Regions from separate parts of the Nitrospirillum guaranorum genome, predicted to be linked through region 1. Evidence: riboswitches for the same ligand, from Rfam matches in the RefSeq annotation. Region 1 holds a riboswitch; the other holds the start of a gene.

Region 1 (10,376 bases):
ACATCCGCAGCCAGGCGGAGGCCTACGGCACCCAGCTGGCCACCTACTACGCCCAGCTGGAAGCCCAGGCGCAGACGGCGGCCACTTTGCTGAAGACCCTGAAGGCGTATTCCGACGCCAGCAACAGCAGCAGTTGACGCGCCGGCGGTCCCGCCGGCGCCGGCCGGAGGAACCCCCAGCACCCCACCCTTCCCCCACAGAGACGTGAAAAGAGCGGCCATGAACCAAACCGCGTTCCAGCGAGCCTCCAGCGCCTACGGATCGGCCAAGCAGACCCTGCCCCCCCACAAGCTGGTGGAGGCGCTGCAGGACCGCGCGCTGCAGCTGTGCACCTCCGCCGAGCGCCACGCCGCCGATGGGCGGTTCGACCGCTTCCATGCCGACATCGTGCACGCGATCCGCATCTACACCGGCCTGCAGGTGGTCATGGTCAACCAGGTGGGCGGCCCCAGCGGCAAGGCGTTGAGCCAGCTCTACGGCGCCTTCATCCTGGCGTTGGGCCGGGCGGCCGGTGGCCGCGACGTGCCCGGCCGGGTCCGCCGCATCCAGGAACGCCTGGCGCTGCACCGGCGGCTGTGGGCGAAGCCGCCCAAGAATTGAAGGATACGCGGCCAGGGTATGCCATTTTGGGGAACGACCGACGGGCTTCCGCCCCGTTTAACGTACACCATCCGAAGGTCCCGCGACGGCGCGCGCGGGCCCTCGGACGGGCCCCGGGGACCAGGGGACCGCCTTCGGGCAAGGCGTGCTGATCAATGAAGACCCAGGGGCGGCGGCAGCGGCCCGGGGGGCCAAAAAGAAGAGATGGCGGTGACGATGACAAGCTCCCCTCACTCGCGCGGCGGCCCCGCCGGCGCGGTCCTGAACCCCGGGACCTTGGACGCCAGGGGCCGGGACGCCGGCGCCATGACCGTGCTGACGCCCATCCTGGACGGCGGCGACCTGGCCAACGCCACGGACGAGACGCTGATGGCCCTGTTGAAGACGGGGAATGTCGACGCCTACCGCCTGCTGATCCGCCGGTATTTCCGCCGCCTGTACGCCGTGGCCCGCCGCATCCTGCCCAACGACAGCGACGCCGAGGACGTGGTGCAGGACGCCTTTCTGCAAGTGTGGAACCACCGTGAGACCTGGCAGCCCATCAGCGCCAAGTTCACCACCTGGATCCACCGCATCGTCATCAACCGCTGTATCGATTACCGGCGGCGGCCAGCGGAAAACACGCTGGAACTGACCGAAGACATCATGGACGACAGTCAAAGCTTTGACGAAATCGTCCTTGAAAAGGAATTGGCGACAGTTTTGCACACAGCGCGGCAACGACTTCCAGCTAGTCAGCAGGTGGCGCTGGCCCTATATTACGACCAATCGATGTCCGCCGCCGAAGTGGCGGCGGCCATGAACACCACCGTCGTGGCGGCGGAAGCCCTGTTGAAACGCGCGCGCCAGCGCCTTCGCACCGCCTTCCGCAAGACCGCCATACGGCCCCGGGATGCTTTTGATGACGCCTGAGGAACTCGACGACCTGCTGTGCCAGTACGGGGCCCAGCTTCGCGCTTGGCCGGTCGAGCACCAGCGGGCCGTCACGGCCTTGCTGCGGGCATCCCCCCAGGCCAGGGCGCGCGTGCGCGAGATGCGCCGGCTTGAGGCGATGATCGCCGCCGACGCGCCGGAGCTGGAGCCGCCGCCCGGCATGCTGGAACGGGTGGAGCGGACGCTCATGGGCGCCGCGCTCAAGGACTGGACGCCGCCCGCCCCGGCATCGGCCCGGGGCGCGTCCGCGTCCGTTTTTTTTGGGTCTTCCGGGGCGGCACCCGCCCAACCGCCATCGTCCGCCGCCGCCAACAGCGACACGGATCAGATCCCACCCGCCCGAGGGCGGCGGCAGGTCCCCGAACCCCATCGCGACTGATCCCCGGCGCCCCAGGGCACCACCCGCCCGGCCCTCTCGCCACTGGCCGGTCGGTGGAATGCCCCGTCGCGCCCGGGTCGCCTGGGACGGCATCCGGACGGATATGGAACCCCAATTTGGGAGGAGGAAGGTGAGCCCGCGCCTTTGGCGCCGGGCTTTGCCGGGTGGTCGTTTTAAACGCCACGATCCCTTGCACGCGCGGACGTCGGCAACCTGTCGCCGCTTCCTGACATTTTTTTAATGCGAGGATTTCGTCAGCTTCGGCGCCGCCCGCCGGGACGCGGCACCCATGATTGTCACGTTGACGCGGCCGGGCGGCATGGGCACCTTCCCCGCCAACGCTGTATGCAAAATCCAAAGAACGGGGGCCCCGCACCATGTCCAGTCACGTAACCGCATCCATCCCCCCGCTGGCCTCCCTGGCCCGCCGCCTGCTGGCCGGCCTCAGCCTGGGCGCCCTGCTGGTGGCGGGGACCGCCCAGGCCGACACCGTGCTGGTGACGGCCGACCATCTGGTGGATGTGCTGGCCGGCAAGGTGGTGGACCGGCCGGCCGTGCTGATCGTCGACGGCCGCATCACGGCGGTGGGCACGCAAGGGGCAGTGACCGCGCCGGCCGACGCCCGCACGGTGGCGCTGCCGGGCCTGACCCTGCTGCCCGGCCTGATCGACATGCACACCCACATGACCAGCCAGCCCACCTGGAACGGCTATGAATCGCTGGGCGTCACCACCGCCGACAAGGCCATCGCCGGTGTCGCCAACGCCAAGGTCACGCTGATGGCCGGCTTCACCGCCGTGCGCAACGTGGGCGCCGACGCCTTCACCGACGTGGCCCTGCGCAACGCCATCGACAGCGGCCTGGTGCCCGGCCCCCGCATGAAGGTCTCCGGTCCCCTGCTGGGCGCCACCGGCGGCCATTGCGACGAGAACCTGCTGCCCGCCGACTATGGCCGCGTGGGCGAGGGCGTGGCCGACAGCCCCTGGGGCATGGTGCAGAAGGTGCGCTGGGTGAAGAAGTTCGGCGCCGACCTGGTGAAGGTCTGCGCCACCGGCGGCGTGCTGTCCAAGGGCGACAGCCCCGGCGCGCAGCAGCTGTCGCAGGAGGAGCTGGACGCCATCGCCAAGGAGGCCCACGCCCTGGGCATGAAGGTGGCCGCCCACGCCCATGGCACCGACGGCATCAAGGCCGCCATCCGCGCCGGCATCGACACCATCGAGCATGCCAGCCTGATCGATGACGAGGGCATCGAGATGGCCAAGAAGCGCGGCACCTGGCTGGGCATGGACATCTACAACGACGACTACATCCTGGCGGAGGGCGCCAAGGTCGGCATGCTGCCGGAAAGCCTGGAGAAGGAGCGCAAGATCGGCCGGGTGCAGCGCGAAAACTTCGCCAAGGCGGTGAAGGCCGGCGCCAAGATGATCTACAGCACCGACGCCGGCGTCTACCCGCACGGCGACAACGGCAAGCAGTTCGCCAAGATGGTGCAGTGGGGCATGACCCCGCTGGAGGCAATCCGCGCCGCCACCCGCAACGCCGCCGAAGCCATGGGCACCGACAAGGACATCGGCGCCGTGGCCGTGGGCCGCTATGGCGACCTGGTGGCGGTGAAGGGCGACCCGCTGGCCGACGTCACCCTGCTGGAACACATCCCCGTGGTGATCAAGGGCGGCGAGGTGGTGAAGGATCAGCGCTAACGCGCTGAATCTTCCAGTTCCCTCAGGCGGCGGGCGCGGGCATCCGCCCGCTGGCCTCACGGGCCTGGCCGGCCCGAGCCGGCGGTCGCCGGCCTGTGAAACCCGCGCCGGCCTGTGAAAGATGTAACGCATGCTGGAACCGGGCGGGGGAATGGGGGTAGTTTCTTCACCCGTTCCCGTCCGCTTTCCGGAGCCACGAGCCCATGCTGACCCCCCGCCCCCTGACCGACAGCCTCAGCGTCGCCCCGCAGATCGAGGAGGCGGATTTCGCCCAGGCCAAGGCGCTGGGCTTCCGCACCATCATCAACAACCGCCCCGACGGGGAAGAGCCGGGGCAGCTGACCTCCGCCCGGGGTGCCGAGCTGGCCAAGGAGGCCGGCCTGGACTACGTCTACCTGCCGGTGAACCAGTCCAACCTGGGGCCGCAGACGGCCGCCGCCTTCGCCGAGGCCCTGGCCAAGCTGCCGGGCCCCGTGCTGGCGCACTGCCGGTCCGGCACGCGCAGCACCATCCTGTGGTCGCTGGGCGCCGCCGCCAACGGCACGCCGGTGACCGAGATCATCGAGGCCGCCGGCCGCCAGGGCTATGATCTGAGCCCCTACGCCGGCGCCCTGGAAAGCCTGGCGCGCGGCTGAGCGTGATTCCATCCGCCGACTAATCGTCAACATTGATCAATATATCGACATGACCCGCCGCATCACCCTGGCGCTGGCGGCCCTAATGGCCGCCGCCCCCGTCGTCGCCACCGCCCTGCCGGCGGCGGCGGACTCCGCCTGCACCCGGCCCGACCGCCCCAAGCTGCCCCCCGGCAAGAAGTCCAAGGGCCCGGAGATGGAGGCGGCGGAGAAGAAGGTGGCCGACTACACCACCAAGATGACCGCCTACCTGAAGTGCCTGGACAAGGCCAAGACCGACGCCATGACCGAGCACAAGGGCGTGATCGAGGAATGGAACGGCGTCATCGACGCCTACAAGAAGAACCCCGGCTGACCGTCCTTGCGGTTACGCCCCCATGGCATCGTCGCCGCCCTTCTGTTGATCCCCGTCTTAGGCTCCGCCGCCGCCACGCGGGCGGCGGCGTCCCAGGCCGACTGTGCCGCCCTGCCCCGGCGGACGGACCGCATGATCTGCGCCAACCCGGCCTTGCGGGCCGAGGATGCCGAGATCGCGCGCCTGTACCGGCAGGCCGTGGCCAAGGCGGGCGCGCATGCCGCCCTGGTGATCGCCGAACAGGCGCGCTGGCTGGCGACGCGCGACCGGCTGTGCGGCGACCTGGCCCCGGCGGATGACGAGCGGGCGCGCACCTGCCTGGTCCGCGCCCTGCCCTTGCGGCGCGCCGCCCTGGCCGTGCAGGCGGCCAAGCCGGACCAGCCCTTCTGCGCGCGCGCCGCCACCACCCTGGCCGCCGCGCGGGGCCTGGATGGCGGCCCGCCCGTGGGCGACCTGGACGAGCAGCTCATCGGCGCCGGCCTGCTGACCCCGGCGCCGGAACAGGAACTGACCCAGGCATGGCGCGACCGCCTGCCGCCGGAGGCGACGCAGGACGCCGGCGACCAGATGGCCGTGGTGCCCTTCGGCCGCGCCCATGTGGCGGTGACGACGCTGGACGACGCCGCCGCCTGCACCAGCTTCAGCGTCCATTGGCTGGACACGGCTGGCAACGGCGGCCCCGCCCTGCCGCCGCCCGAGGCCCGGCCGGTGGGCAAGCCCGCCTATTGCTGGTCGGAAAGCGCCGGCTTTGGCCTGGATGCCACCGGCGTCCCGGTCTTCTTCGCCCAGGATTCCGGTCCCAGCCGGCCCATGGCGCTTCCCACCCGGGCCGAGATCCGCATCCACCAAGTGCACCGCGACCGCTGGGTCGCGGCCTGCCGCGTCGAGGCGACCTACCAGACCGAGTTCCGCCTGGGCGACGGTCGCTGCGCCGCCGACGCCGCCACCTGCAAGGCGCTGACCGAGGCGGCCCCGCGCTGGGCCACCGCCCTGGCCGCCAGCCCGTGGTCCATCAGCGCCGACCATCCGCCGGGCCGCCCCGACTATCCCGCCCTGGAGGGCCTGGCCCCTTACACCGGCCCGTTCACGCCCGCCTTCCTGGCCATCCCCAGCGTCAAGGGCTGGACCTACACCGGCCTGCCCAACTTCGAGGAGGAGGCGCCCCTGCTGGAGTGGCACAGCCCCGGCGGCCCCCTGATCCTGCGCCTGTCGCCCGGCATGCTGAACTGGCGCCCCGGCCCCATCATCCTGGGCGCCTGGCGGCGCGAAGGCGGCACCCTGGTCCCGGTGGCGGCCTACACCATCAACCAGGTGCGGGTGGGGGTGCCGGCGGTGACGGTGGGGCCACCCCCGGCCAAGTCCTGAGGAGCGACCGTCAATCGACTTTGCCTTCACCGGCTTGCGCGCTATGGTTCTTTCAACCAGAAGAAATCGGGTGAGGCGCGCGGTGGATCGACCCAAATACATCAATCTTCCCGTCATTGCCGAGCAAGCGGCAGTGACGGAGCGTGTCATCCGGCCGGTGAAAACCGGGGAAACGGTTGAGAAGGTCCGAAAGCACCTCCTCAGCAGCGAATTCGAAGATGTCGTCAAACCGATCTTCGAGGATCGCGTCATCGATGTCCCAACGGGCGAGATATCGTCCTACGTCGCCGACTATGTCGGCCTGTGCGGGTCCATGAACAAAATCATGAATGACCTGGACGCCGACGGGTATGAGGTTGTCCAAGTCACGCCCATCACCATCGCCGGCCATGGTCATGACGTTCATTCAACCGGCCACACCGACTGGGGATACAGCTTTACCAAAGGCGCCATCATCACCGCCAAGCGGCGGGGTTGACCGACGCCCAACCATTCCCCCACCTCCCCATTTTCCCGCCCATTGACACCCGTGCCCTCGGGCGCGCACAGTGCGGCCTTCGTTCCAGGGGTGCGCCGGAGGGCGCTGAGATCCGCGGAGAGACGCGGGGACCCTTTGAACCTGATCCGGATCGTACCGGCGTAGGGATGGGAACAGGGGCCTTCGCGTATTACCCGTCATTGGGGGCACACGCGCATCCGCCCTGTAGGCCGCGACCGCAGCGGCCGCCTTCCCCCTCCCCATCGCCGTTGCCCCGGGTTGGCGACATGTGACGTGCCGGACGCATCAGCGGCCAGAGAGCCAAGGGCGCCGGACTACGGAGGAGCACGACCCTATGCCCGATACCCTGACCCCGGCCGCGATTCCGGGAAGCGACGGTTTCGCCGTCACCACCGGGCCCCTGCCCGCCTCTCGCAAGGTCCACATCCCCGGCACCCTGCACCCCGACCTGCGCGTGGCCATGCGCGAGATCGACCTGTCGCCCAGCGCCAATGAGCCGCCGGTGCGCGTCTACGACCCGTCCGGCCCCTACACCGACCCGGCCGTGACCACCGACATCCGCCAGGGCCTGGCCGAGCTGCGCAGCACCTGGGTCGAGGCCCGGGGCGATGTGGAACGCTATGACGGCCGCGCCATCAAGGCGGTGGACAACGGGTTGAAGGAGGGTGAGAGCAGCCCCGTGCCGGTGTTCGACCGCGCCGGCCGCCTGCCCCTGCGCGCCAAAGGGGGGAAGGCCGTCACCCAGCTGGCCTACGCCCGCGCCGGCATCGTGACGCCGGAGATGGAATACGTCGCCATCCGCGAGAACCTGGGCCGCCAGGCGCTGAAGGAACAGCTGGAGCGCGACGGTGAGAGCTTCGGCGCCGCCATCCCGGACTTCGTGACCCCGGAGTTCGTGCGGGATGAGATCGCGCGCGGCCGCGCCATCATCCCCAACAACATCAACCACCCGGAATCGGAGCCGATGGCCATCGGCCGCAACTTCCTGGTCAAGATCAACGCCAACATCGGCAATTCCGCCGTCACCTCATCGGTGGCGGAAGAGGTGGACAAGCTGGTGTGGGCCATCCGCTGGGGTGCCGACACGGTCATGGACCTGTCCACCGGCCGCAACATCCACACCATCCGCGAATGGATCATCCGCAACAGCCCCGTGCCCATCGGCACCGTGCCCATCTACCAGGCGCTGGAGAAGGTGAACGGCAAGGCCGAGGACCTGACGTGGGAGGTGTTCCGCGACACCCTGGTGGAGCAGTGCGAACAGGGCGTGGACTACTTCACCATCCATGCCGGCGTGCGCCTGGCCCACATCCCCCTGACGGCCAAGCGCGTGACCGGCATCGTCTCGCGCGGCGGGTCCATCATGGCCAAGTGGTGCCTGGCGCATCACAAGGAGAATTTCCTCTACACCCGCTTTGAGGAAATCTGCCAGATCATGAAGGCCTATGATGTGGCCTTCTCCCTGGGCGACGGCCTGCGGCCCGGCAGCATCGCCGACGCCAACGACGCCGCCCAGTTCGCCGAGCTGAAGACCCTGGGCGAGCTGACGCAGATCGCCTGGAAGCACGACGTGCAGGTGATGATCGAGGGCCCGGGCCATGTGCCCATGCACAAGATCAAGGAGAACATGGACCTGCAGCTGAAGTGGTGCGGCGAGGCGCCGTTCTACACGCTGGGGCCCCTGACCACCGACATCGCGCCGGGCTACGACCACATCACCAGCGCCATCGGCGCCGCCCAGATCGGCTGGTTCGGCACCGCCATGCTCTGCTATGTCACGCCCAAGGAGCATCTGGGCCTGCCCGACCGCGACGACGTGAAGGTGGGTGTCGTCACCTACAAGATCGCGGCGCATGCGGCGGATCTCGCCAAGGGCCACCCCGCCGCGCGGCTGCGCGACGACGCCCTGTCGCGCGCCCGGTTCGAGTTCCGCTGGCGGGACCAGTTCAACCTGTCGCTGGACCCGGAAACGGCGGAGAAGTTCCACGACCAGACCCTGCCCGCCGACGGCGCCAAGCTGGCGCACTTCTGCAGCATGTGCGGGCCGAAGTTCTGCTCCATGAAGATCAGCCAGGAGGTGCGCGACCTGGCCGGCGTGGAGGGTGGCTTCGCCGAGGCGGAGAAGGGCATGGCCGAGATGTCGGAGGCCTTCCTGGCGCAAGGGGCGGAGATCTACCACACGCCCTGAGGCACACGCCCTGAGGCACACGCCCTGAGGCACACGCCCTGAGGCACACGCCCTGAGGCACGCCCCCTCAGCCGCGTACCCTGAAGTCCGTTCAATCCCCGCCGGTGCCATGCCGGCGGGGCCAAACGGCGGGGATTGTCCTTTGTGCCGGGCCGTGCCCTGATGCGGCGGGTCACGGCTTCGGACAGGGAGGATCGCGGACGATGATCACCGTCTTCGGCGAAGGAAGGGGATTCCGCGTCGTCTGGCTGCTGGAGGAAATGGGGCTGCCCTACCGGCTGAGGCCGGTGGATCTGCTCGCCGGCGTCGAGAATGATCCGGACTACCTGGCCATCAACCCGGCCGGCTTCATCCCCGCCCTTCAGGACGGCGAGGCCACCCTGGTCGAGTCCATCGCGATCATGGAGTATCTGATCGCGCGGTACGGGCCCACGCCGCTGGCGCCGGCCGCGCATGATCCTGCCTTCCCCGGCTATCAGCAATTCCTGCACCTGGGCGAAGCCGGCCTTGCCGCCTCGATGTACTTCGTCGTCGTCAGCCGCAACTTGGCGCCCGAGGCCGAGCGCCGGAACTGGGGCGCCCTCAAGGCGCTGGAGGTGTTCGAGAGCCGGCTGGGATTGGTGACGCGCCAGTTGGCCCGCGCGCCCTATATGGCCGGCGAGACGTTCACGGCGGCCGACATTTCCGTGACCTACGCGCTGGAGTTCGCCCAACGGGCCGGCGGCTACACCTTCACCGCGGCGGAACGGGCCTACATCGCCCGCACCAGCGGCCGCGACGCCTATCGGCGGGCCATGGACACCTGCCAGGCGACCAAGGCCTGGGCCGCCGCCGCGACGGCGTCGTGATCCTTCGCCCGGGGATCAACTATCGCACTGTCCCGATGCCGGCCAGGATCAGGTCGAGGCCGGCCAGGAACTGGTCGCGGTCGTCATGGTCCCGCAGGGGGACGGCCAGCTGGCGCAGGAAGGGATAGTCGACGGGGTCCAGCCGCGCCCAGCGCGCGGCGATGGCGGCCAGGGCGGCCGACCGGTCGGTATCGGGCGCCTGCAGGCGGGCGTTGGCCGCGTTCTGCCCGGCGGCACCGAAGATGTAGTTGACCAGCACGGACCAGGCGTCGAACCAGGCGCGCCGCGGCACGCCCAGCGCCATCAGCCGGCCGCCTATCTCCTCGAATATCCGCAGCATCGCCGGCTGCCACGGCTCACGCGAGACCTGGGCGCCCACCCAGGGGTGCGCGTCGATGGCGTCGAACAGCCTCAGCGCCAGGGTCCGGATGCCCTGCCGGGGGTCCAGGTCCAGGGCCACACCGGCCAGGGCCTGGGTGATGATGCTGTCCGTGGCCGCCGCCAACAGGTCGCCCTTGTCGGCGATATGCCAGTAGATCGCCCCGCTGCCCGTCGCCAGCCGGGCGGCCAGCGCCCGGAAGGTCAGCCCCCCTTCCCCCTCCGCATCGAGGAGGAGGATCGCCGCCGCCACGATCCTTTCCTTGGAAAGCGCGTCCGCGCGCCGCTCGGTCCGTTTGGTCATGGTCCCAGCTTGACATTCATGGAACGCCGTTCCAATTAATATTCATGGAACGCTGTTCCAATCCCTGAAAGGAACCCATGATGACGCCACCCGTCACGATCGTCGGCGCCGGCCTGGGCGGCCTTACCCTCGCCCGCGTGCTGCATGTCCACGGCATCCCCGCCATCGTCTATGAGGCGGAGGCGTCGGCCG
Region 2 (10,376 bases), on a different contig from region 1:
CCCAAATCGGCCATGGTGCGCTCCCGGGATGCCCGCGGTCACGCGCCCGTCCCACCCCGCCCGTTACGCTGAAGATGCCCGCCATGGCCGACACCCCCGACGCGCCCTCTGCCGCGACCGCCCCCATTCCCGTGCCCCCGGACGCGCCCACGCCCGTCACCGGCGTCCCGGCCGTGCCGGGCGCGGTGAAGGAGACGCTGTACCTGGTGGACGGCTCGGGCTTCATCTTCCGCGCCTATCACGCGCTGCCGCCGCTGAACCGGCCGGACGGCACGCCGGTGAACGCGGTGCTGGGCTTCACCAACATGCTGATGAAGCTGCTGGCCGACGTGAAGGTGCACTCCGTCGCCGTCATCTTCGACAGCAAGCGCGAGAATTTCCGCAACGCCATCTATCCGGACTACAAGGCCCACCGCCCGCCGCCGCCCGAAGACCTGATCCCGCAGTTCGACCTGATCCGCCAGGCGGTGGACGCCTTCAACCTGCCCTGCCTGCACCTGGAGGGGTATGAGGCCGACGATCTGATCGCGACATACGCCCGCCTGGCGCGGGAGGCGGGGCGAGACTGCGTCATCGTCTCGTCCGACAAGGACCTGATGCAGCTGATCACCGACGGCGTCGGCCTGCTGGACCCGATGAAGAACAAGAGCATCGGCCGGGACGAGGTGCTGGAGAAGTTCGGCGTGGCGCCGGAACTGGTGGTGGATGTGCAGTCCCTGGCCGGCGACAGCGTGGACAACGTGCCGGGCGTGCCGGGCATCGGCGTCAAGACCGCCGCCCAGCTGATCACCGAATACGGCGGGCTGGACGCCCTGCTGGAGCGTGCGCACGAGATCAAGCAGCCCAAGCGGCGCGAGGCCCTGACCGTGCATGCGGAGATGGCCCGCATCTCCCGCCAGCTGGTGAAGCTGGAGGCCCACGTGCCGGTGCCGGAGCCGCTGGAGAACCTGACGGCGCGCAAGCCCGACCCCGAGCGCCTGATCGGCTGGCTGCGCGAGCAGGGCTTCCGCTCCGCCATTCAGAAGGTCGAGAACGATATCCTGAAGGCGAATGGGGCCAACGGGGGCGCCGGCAATGGCGCCCCGGCGCTGACGCTGGAGGCCACGGCCAGTGGCGGCGGGGCGGAGCAGCGCACCGACGCCGTGCGCGCCGCCTACAACAGCCGTTTCTACAGCACCGAGGTCGCCCCCATCGGGGAACCCAAGATTCCCGCCCCCACCGAGATCGCGTACGAGCTGGTGCAGGACGCCGCCGTGCTGAAGCGCTGGATCGATGAGGCGACGCTGGCCGGCACGGTGGCCATCGATACCGAGACCGACGGCCTGTACCCTGACCGGGCCAAGCTGGTGGGCTTCTCCCTCTCCCACACGCCGGGCCGCGCCTGCTACGTGCCACTCACCCACGTCAACCCGGACGCCCCCAAGGAACAATCCGGCGGCTTCGATTTCGGCGAGGCGCCGCCCCCGCCACCGCAGATTCCGCTGGACGAGGCCCGCACCCTGCTGGCGCCGCTGCTGGCCGACCCGTCGGTGCTGAAGGTGGGCCATAACCTGAAGTTCGACATCCGCGTCCTGGCCCGCCACGGCTTCGCCACCGGCCCGGCCGCCATCGCGCCGGTGGACGACACCATGCTGCTGTCCTACGCCCTGGGCGCCGGCGCCCACGGCCACGGCATGGACGAGCTGGCGCAGCGCCACCTGGGCCACACCTGCATCACCTTCGACGAGGTGACGGGCACCGGCAAGAACCGCATCACCTTCGACCGCGTGCCGCTGGACCGCGCCTGCGCCTACGCGGCGGAGGACGCCGACATCACCCTGCGCCTGCACCAGGTGCTGAAGGCCGACGTGCTGTGCCGCCACCTGATGACGGTGTACGAGACGCTGGACCGCCCGCTGACCCCCGTGGTCGCGACCATGGAGGAGGCCGGCATCCTGGTGGACCGCGCCATGCTGGCCGAGCTGTCACGCGATTTCGCCGGCCGTCTGGCGGCGCTGGAACAGGAAATCCACACCCTGGTGGGCCACCCCTTCAACGTCGCCAGCCCCAAGCAGCTGGGCGAGGTGCTGTTCGACGAGATGGGCCTGCCCGGCGGCAAGAAGGGCAAGACCGGCGCCTATTCCACCGACAGTTCCGTGCTGGAGCCCTTGGCCGAACAGGGGGTGGAGGTGGCGCAGAAGGTGCTGGACCACCGCCAGCTGGCCAAGCTGAAGTCAACCTACACCGACGCGCTGCAGGAGGAGATCAACGCCCACACCGGCCGTGTCCACACCTGCTTCGCCCTGGCCGCCACCGCCACGGGCCGGCTCAGCTCCACCGACCCCAACCTGCAGAACATCCCCATCCGCACGGAGGAGGGGCGCAAGATCCGCCGCGCCTTCGTGGCGCCGGAGGGCCATGTGCTTCTGTCCGTGGACTACAGCCAGATTGAGCTGCGCCTGGTGGCGGAGATCGCCGGCGTGCCGGCCCTGAAACAGGCCTTCACCGAGGGCATCGACATTCACGCCATGACGGCGAGCCAAGTGTTCGGCGTGCCGCTGGACCAGATGACCAGCGAGATCCGCCGCAAGGCCAAGGCCATCAACTTCGGCATCATCTACGGCATCTCCGGCTTCGGCCTGGGACGGCAGCTGGGCATCGGCGCCGGTGAGGCCGGGGCCTTCATCAAGCAGTACTTCGAACGCTTCCCCGAACTGGCCGGCTATTTCGAGAAGACCAAGGCCGAGGCCAAGGAGAAGGGCTACGTCACCACCCTGTTCGGCCGCCAGTGCTGGATCCAGGGCATCAAGGAAAGCAACGCCGCCCGCCGCGCCTTCGCCGAGCGCCAGGCCATCAACGCCCCCATCCAGGGCACGGCCGCCGACATCATCCGCCGCGCCATGGCCCGCGTCCCAGCCGCGATGGCGAACGCCGGGCTGACCGGCCGCATGCTGCTGCAGGTGCACGACGAACTGCTGTTCGAGGTGCCGGTGGCGGAGGTGGACGCCACCATCCCCGTGGTGCGCCAGGTGATGGAGGGGGCGGCCAGCTTGAGCGTGCCCCTGGTGGCCGAGGCCGGCACCGGACGGAGCTGGGGCGAGGCGCATTAATATAAAAGTGGCCTTGATTTCAATTTCTACAACTGATGGGATAATTACGGTTAGCGGCGTCGGGGGACGCCAGCAAGCGATTTCAGGAATGGGGAAAGCATGAAGAGACTGAAATGTCGCCCGTGAAGAATGGCCCTGACCGGTTCAATTTGAGCTGATCAGGGTCATTTCGTTTTGGATTTGGAGAGCGCAGAGCAGGGCACGCCAAAGGTCCTTGAACCACCTGACGAGGAGGTGGAAGTTGAAGCCAGCGGCTGCGAGGACGGCATTGATACGGTCGCCGTGGCGTCCCTTGAGGTAGTTCCGTCCCATGCGGTGCTCGGCCTTGAGGTGGCCGATGATGGGCTCGATGGCGGCGCGGCGCTTCATCTCCCGTTTGATGGCGGTGGTAGTCCTGCGGACCTGGCCTGTGATCCAGACCTTGAACTTGTTGGGATGGTCATGGCCGCGATAGCCCCTGTCGACGTGGACGCGGTCCGGCTCGCGTCCAGTGTTGGCTTTGATGTCGGCGACGGCCTTGGCCAGGGTGTGGCCGTCGAAGGGGTTGGTGTGCAGGGCCTGGGCGTGGAGGACGAAGAGGCCGCCCTTGGGCTTGGTGATGGGGACGGCGACGCTGACCTTGCAGCCGAACTCGTAGGGGGCGCGGGCCTTGCCCTTGCCGATGCATTCGACCTCGGGGGCGTGGAGGGAGTAGACTTTCTGCCCGCGCTGGCGCTGGGTCTGCATGCTGACCTTGATGGCCAGGTCACGTAAGGGGCCGTAGCGGGCCAGGAGGTCTGGGGCCTCGGCGCCTCCCTTGGCGGCGACCTTGCGGTTGATGTCACGGATGAGGCGGCCCAGACGGGTGCGCAGGAACTTTAGTTCCCGGTTGGCGCGCTTGTGTTGGTGGGCGTGGGTGTAGCGGCCGACCATGATGGCGGCCTTCTTGGCCACGCGCAGATAGCTCTGGCGCAGCGTGAGGCCGTTGTCCTTGGCGAAGCCGACCAGCTTCTCGATGGCCTTGTGGGTCAGGCGGGCGTCGGTGGGGTGGGCGACGGCCTTGGGCTGGACGGTGGTGTCCACCGCCACGCGCGCCAAGTCGCGGGTGCTGAGCGCGCCGGTGGCCTGGGCCACCCGCAGGCTCTCCTGGATCAGCGCGGCCAGCCGCTCCTCGCCCAGGCGCTGGCGCCAACGGGACAGCGACGACCGGTCGAAGGGCAGGTCGTGGCGGAAGACCTCCTCGCCGCAGAAGAACTGGAAATAGGGGTTCTCCGCCCAGCGGGCGGTCAGCACCTCATCCGACAGGTTGTGCATGTGCTTCAGGATCAGCAGGCCCGCCATCAGCCGGACCGGCAACGGCGGCTGGCCTGGTCCGCCGCCATAGACCCCACCCAAGCGCTGTTCCAGAAAGCCCCAGTCGATCTTGCCCGACAGCACCACCAGTGGGTGCTTCAGGTCGATGATCTGGTCCAGGGCTGGACGCAGAAGGTCTTTCTGTCGGGTGTCCCGGGGTCGTGACATGGCCTGTTCCCACCGCTGTTCACAGGGGGAATCGAATCACGAAATGGCCCAAAAGGGGATCTCCAAATTGCAAGAAAGCGGAGGCCAAGCCCCCTCTTTCCTGCAAATTCGATTACAGCACTACCAGCCAAACACCATGGTCGGCCAACGGCTTAGAAATCATTCACGGGCGACTGAAATGGGCCGGCTCCTTGCTGGCGATGGGGATCTGCGCGGCCCAGCCCGCCGGGGCAGAACCGACGAGCGGCGTAGTCCACATCACCAGCGTTCGCGTCTACGCGAACGGTACAAACTCCGCAGCCTTCGTCGCCGTAGACTCGACGACCTTCTGCTCCACGGACACCTTTGCAATCAACTTGGGCGATACATATTCAGGTCCGTCCTTGCTGAGCGCTGCCCTGTCAGCTCAGGCCCAAGGCAAGCGCGTGACGCTGGAGGCCGCCAACGGAACCGGTTGTGCCGGCTGGGGGACCAAGCTGCAATCCATCACGATATTGACCAACTAATCGCCCCACGCCGCCAGCAACTGCCGGACCACGGCGCCGGGGTCGCTTGCGCGCATGACCGTGCCCATGACGGCCAGGCCGGCGGCACCGGCCGCGCGGACTTGCGCCGCGTTGGCGGGGGTGATGCCGCCCAGGGCCAGGGCGCCGGGCAGGCGGGACAGCGCCTGGGGGCCCAGGGCGGGACCATAGCCGGGCTTGGACGCGGTCTCGAAAATGGGGCTGAGGGTGGCGTAGTCGGCGCCGCCGAGGCCTTCCTCCGGATGATGGCGCGAGATGCCCACCAGGGCCCGTGGTCCCAGGCGGGCCCGGGCCGCCGCCACATCGCCGCCAGCCCCGAGATGCACGCCGTCGCACAGTACCGCCGCCGTCAGGTCACCATGCACGGTCAGCAGGGCGCCGTGGTGGCGGGCGATGGGTCGCAACTGGCGCACCAAATCCAACCGCTCGCAGGGGGCCAGATCCTTCTCCCGCACGCTGGCCCAACGGCAACCGGCGGCGAAGACCCGGTCCAGCAACCGCGGCAAGGGCATGCTCGCTTGGCGGCGGTCGGTGATGACCAGCAGCGCTGGATATGGCAACGCCACCCTACCCCCCGATCAGCCCCAGCTCGGGGCTGGAGGCCTCGGCCCGGGTGCGCTTCGGAATGCGGCCGGCCAGACGGGCCAGGCGGCCGCCGGCGACGGCGTGGCCCATGGCGGCGGCCATGCGCACCGGGTCGGTGCTCTTGGACACGGCGGTGTTGAGCAGCACGGCGTCGCAGCCCAATTCCATGGCCAGCGCCGCGTCCGAGGCCGTGCCGATGCCCGCGTCCAGGATGACCGGCACCGTGCTGCGCGCGCAGATCATTTCGATGTTGTAAGGATTGAGGATACCCAGGCCTGTGCCGATGGGGGCACCCAGGGGCATGACGGCGGCGCAGCCGACGTCGGCCAGGCGCCGGCAGACGATGGGATCGTCGGTGCAATAGGGCAGGACGGTGAAGCCGTCGTCCACCAGCTCGGCGGCGGCCGTCACCAGCTGTTCCACATCCGGGTACAGCGTCTCACGGTCGCCGATCAGTTCCAGCTTGATCCAGTTGGTATCCAGGGCCTCGCGCGCCAGCTGGGCGGTCAGCACCGCATCCTTCACCGTGGCGCAGCCGGCGGTGTTGGGCAGCAGCCACGCGCGGTCGCGCACCAAGTCCAGGATGCCCTCGGCCCCGCCCTCCATATCCACCCGGCGGATGGAGACGGTGACCACCTCGGCGCCGGACGCCGCCAGGCTGTCCAGGAACACCTGCTGGTTGGGATAGCCCGCGGTTCCGAGGAACAGGCGGGAGGTGAACGCCTTGCCGGCGATGCGGAACAAGTCTTCAGCCACCTTGCAACACCTTCACGATTTCAATGGCGTCGCCATCGGCGACGGCGCGCTCCGCCCAGCGGGCACGGGGCACCACGGTGCCGTTGATGGCCACGGCGATGCCGCGGGAACCCAAATCCAACCCCGCCTCTCCCAGCAGAGCCGGCAGGTCCAGCCCGTCCGCATGGGCGCGGGTCTTGCCGTTCACGGTGATCATGCGCGTGCCCTCAACTCGGTTCCCTGCTGGAAACGCCCAATTCCGAAGGGCGCCAGCAGCGGGTCAACCCGGCCGGTCAGGATGTGGTTGGCCACCAGGTCGGCCGTGCCGGGGGTCAGCAGGATGCCGTTGCGGTGGTGGCCGGTGGCCATGACCAGGCCGGCGACATCCGGCACGGGCCCCAGGATGGGGGCGTCGTCGCGGCTGCCGGGGCGATGCCCCACCCACATCTCTTCGATGGGCAGCTCCTCCACCCCCGGCAGGGCCCGCCACGCGGCCTCCAGCAGGGCCAGCACGCCACCGGCCGTCAGATGGTCGTCCCAGCCCTTGTCCTCGGTGGTGGCGCCCACGATCAGGCGACCGTCCAGCCGGGGCACCAGATAGCATCTGGGCGGCCACACCACATGGCGCAACAGGGGCCGGGCCGGGTCCATGCGCAGGGCCAGCATCTGGCCCTTCACCGGCCGCACCGGCGGCACCGCGCCCTCCGGCAACCCCGCCAGCTGGCGCGACCAGGCGCCGGCGGCCAGCACCACCACGTCGGCGGGCCTCAGCGCGCCGCCCACCACCACGCCGTCGACACGGCCGGCCGTCAGGGACAGGGCCTCCACCGCCGCGCCCTCGTGCAGACGGGCGCCAGCCATCACGGCGGCGGCCTTCAGCGCCAAGGCCAGCTTGCGGTTATCCACCTGGCCGTCATCGGCGCCCAGCACACCGGCGGCGGCGCGCGGGTTCAACCACGGCTCCCGCTCCTTCACCTGGGCGCCGGTCAGCCAGGCGACATTCAGGCCCAGGCCGCGCTGGAACTCGAAGCCGCTGCGCAGCACCTCGACATCGTCGCGGGTCAGGGCCACCTGCACCGTGCCTTCGGTGCGCAGGTCGACGGACAGGCCGCTGCAGGCCTCCAGCTCGGCGGCGAAGGCGGGCCAGCGCCGCTGGCTGTCCAGGGTCAGGGGAAGCAGCGCCTGCTCACCCGGTTCCGTCTCCACGGCGGCGGCCAGCATGCCGGCGGCGGCGTGGGTGGCGCCCCGGCCGGCGGTCCCCCGGTCATAGATGTCGACCGTGCCGCCGGCGGCGGCCAGGCGCCAAGCGATGGACAGGCCGATGCAGCCGGCGCCGATGATGGCCACACGGGGCATCGCCCGGGGATGGACGGACGGTTGGGCGGATGAATGGCCCGAAGGCGGATAATAGGTCACGGTCTCGCGATCTCCCTTCGCCGGCATGATCCGGAGCAGGTTCCATGGGTCTGATCTCAGCCGCGGGCCTGATGGTCAGGCGGGCGGCACCCCAGTCGATGGCGGGAACGATGGCGGACGGGGCGTCCGAATTCAAGGGTCTTGGCGTCATGCCTGGGTGACGGGGCGGCGTTCGGCATCACCCGTTCGCGCGCGCCGATGTCCCGAGCGCCCTACCCCATCAGGGATTTGACAAGTAGGCCGATTGGCTGGACTCTGCGAACCTTAGGGGTCCATCTACCAAGGTCTGCTCATGTTTGCCGCCATCGGCCTGCTCGGCGTGTTCATCTGCGTGTTCGGGTCGTTCATGATCTTCGGCGGCAAGATCGGCATCATCCTTGAGGCCCTGCCCGGTGAGTTCATGACCATCGGCGGCGCGGCCATCTGCGGCTTCATGGTGTCGAACAGCACCCACACCATCAAGCAGGCGCTGGGGGCCGTGAAGCGCATCTTCCCCGGCGCCAAGTTCCACAAGAAGGAATACATGGAGCTGCTGTCGCTGCTCTATCAGATCCTGAAGACGATGAAGACCAAGGGCGTGCTGGCCATTGAGCAGCACATCGAAAAGCCCTTGGAAAGCAACATCTTCAACGCCTACCCCTCGATCATGAAGGACCCGTTCACGGTCAAGTTCATCGCGGATTACCTGCGCATGTTCTCCATCGGCGTGGACAACCCACATGAGCTTGAGGCGCTGATGGAGCAGGAGATCGACAAGGCCAAGCACGAGGACCTGCATTCCAGCCACGCCTTTCAGACCATGGCCGACGCCATGCCCGCCCTGGGCATCGTCGCCGCCGTGCTGGGCGTCATCAAGACCATGGCATCCATCACCGAGCCGCCCGAGGTGCTGGGCAAGCTGATCGGTGGCGCCCTGGTCGGCACCTTCATGGGTATTTTCCTGTCCTACTGCATCATCGCCCCCATCGCCTCGCGGCTGAAGGGCGTGGCGGAGGAGGAAAACCAGTTCTACCACGTCATCCGCGCGGCCATCACGGCGCACCTGGCGGGCTATGCGCCCCAGGTGTCCATCGAGGCGGCGCGAAAAAGGTGCCGACGGAATACATGCCCGACTTCAACGAGTTGGAAGAGGCGCTGTCGGCGATTAGTTAGTGTTCCCAAGCGCCGGGCGCGGCCATCCCGCCGCTTTGCGCGCCCCGAACCCCATCCCAAGGTTTAGGTCAAGGCGGGCACGGCCGTGCCAGAGCTTGGCAGGGCACCCGCAACCCAGCCATGCCGCACCGCAACCCCGATTCGGTCTTAATGCGATTGACCTGGGGCGCCGGAGAGGCCAACTACGGTGCCATGCGAATAGAGCGTCATCCCATCGGCCCGGCATGCATCACGACAGCCGCCCACGCCTGACGCTTTGCCATGGCCGCCTGTTCCTGGGCGGCCATTTTCACGAGGCAGCATCCATCGCGCCTTGCCAACGGCGCCGTCCCCTGGGGAACGGCGACGGGCGGGTGTCGGGCCGCCGAAACAACATAGGAGACGTAATTTGACCGATCAGCCGCTCGCTGGAAAAGCCGTTGCCATCCTCATCGCCAACGGCTTCGAAGAAGTGGAAATGACCGAAGCCCAGCGCGCCCTGCTGCGCGCCGGCGCCGCGCCCAAGATCATCTCGCCCGAGCAGGGTCTGGTGAACGGCTGGCACGGTACGTCCTGGGGCCACTATTTCCCCACGGACAAGCAGATCGGCGAAGTGCTGGCCGCCGACTTCGACCTGCTGGTCCTGCCGGGTGGTGAGCGCAGCGTGGCCAAGCTGGCCGCCAACCCGCACACCCGCCGCATCATCGGCAGCTTCATGGACGCCGGCAAGGGCGTCGCCGCCATCAACCACGGCGTCCAGTTGCTGGCCGTGGCCCAGCGCCTGAAGGGCCGCACCGTGACCGGCAACGAGGCGATCCGCGAGACCGTCGAGGCCGCCGGCGCCACCTGGGTGGCCGAGGAAGGCCAGAACATGAACATCGACCGCCAGCTGCTGACCGCCCGCGGTCCTGAAGAAGTGGTGCCCGAGTTCATCGAGACCATGCTGCGCGTCTTCGCCGACGCCCTCGAGTACCGCCGCCAACTGCAGGCCGAGAAGGCCGCCGCCGCCTAACCAGGCACCGGCATCGGACTGAAAAAAGGGCGCGAGGCATCCGGCTTCGCGCCCTTTTTGCTTAAGCCAACTGACTCAGAAATAGGCCCATTCCGGGCCCGCCTTTGACCGGCGAGATAGTCGGGCCCCAACAGATGTCGAGAATGCGACTATGCCGATGCCAGCTCCCAATAATAATAGGAGCCGCTCCCAGTCTATTTCCGGGAACCATCCAACCAGACAAAATACCGCAGCATGAGTCGCGAAAGCCAAACACATGCAGGCAAGCTGGCTCCTGGTCGCCCTCGGGGGCCATCGGATCCGGAAGATAATGGTGGATAACCAATAGCCACTCACAACCTCAAAGGCACTGGCGAGATACAGTCCAAAGACCCAATCCCGCAG

Evidence for each region. Region 1 has a riboswitch for thiamine pyrophosphate ahead of thiC (phosphomethylpyrimidine synthase ThiC). Riboswitches for the same ligand answer to the same signal wherever they lie in the genome.
Region 2: linked by a shared signal. The riboswitch ahead of thiO (glycine oxidase ThiO) and the one ahead of thiC (phosphomethylpyrimidine synthase ThiC) in region 1 are both predicted to bind thiamine pyrophosphate.

Annotation. Positions count from the first base shown of each region.
Region 1 covers NZ_JAYEES010000004.1:385,611-395,986, reverse strand. Annotated here, with positions in the region: gene fliD (flagellar filament capping protein FliD) at 1-137, shown strand, start outside; gene UAJ10_RS23595 (flagellar export chaperone FliS) at 220-600, shown strand; gene UAJ10_RS23590 (sigma-70 family RNA polymerase sigma factor) at 817-1,512, shown strand; gene UAJ10_RS23585 (hypothetical protein) at 1,502-1,912, shown strand; gene UAJ10_RS23580 (Xaa-Pro dipeptidase) at 2,290-3,612, shown strand; gene UAJ10_RS23575 (protein tyrosine phosphatase family protein) at 3,816-4,247, shown strand; gene UAJ10_RS23570 (hypothetical protein) at 4,297-4,602, shown strand; gene UAJ10_RS23565 (lysozyme inhibitor LprI family protein) at 4,609-5,967, shown strand; gene UAJ10_RS23560 (hypothetical protein) at 6,038-6,445, shown strand; TPP riboswitch at 6,522-6,632, shown strand; gene thiC (phosphomethylpyrimidine synthase ThiC) at 6,801-8,654, shown strand; gene UAJ10_RS23550 (glutathione S-transferase family protein) at 8,858-9,502, shown strand; gene UAJ10_RS23545 (TetR/AcrR family transcriptional regulator) at 9,522-10,184, opposite strand; gene UAJ10_RS23540 (FAD-dependent oxidoreductase) at 10,262-10,376, shown strand, end outside.
Region 2 covers NZ_JAYEES010000003.1:850,306-860,681, reverse strand. Annotated here, with positions in the region: gene polA (DNA polymerase I) at 84-3,089, shown strand; gene UAJ10_RS12915 (IS5 family transposase) at 3,234-4,589, opposite strand; gene UAJ10_RS12910 (hypothetical protein) at 4,781-5,095, shown strand; gene UAJ10_RS12905 (thiamine phosphate synthase) at 5,092-5,679, opposite strand; gene thiG (thiazole synthase) at 5,681-6,454, opposite strand; gene thiS (sulfur carrier protein ThiS) at 6,447-6,650, opposite strand; gene thiO (glycine oxidase ThiO) at 6,647-7,876, opposite strand; TPP riboswitch at 7,844-7,953, opposite strand; gene motA (flagellar motor stator protein MotA) at 8,142-9,068, shown strand; gene UAJ10_RS12880 (DJ-1/PfpI family protein) at 9,390-9,992, shown strand.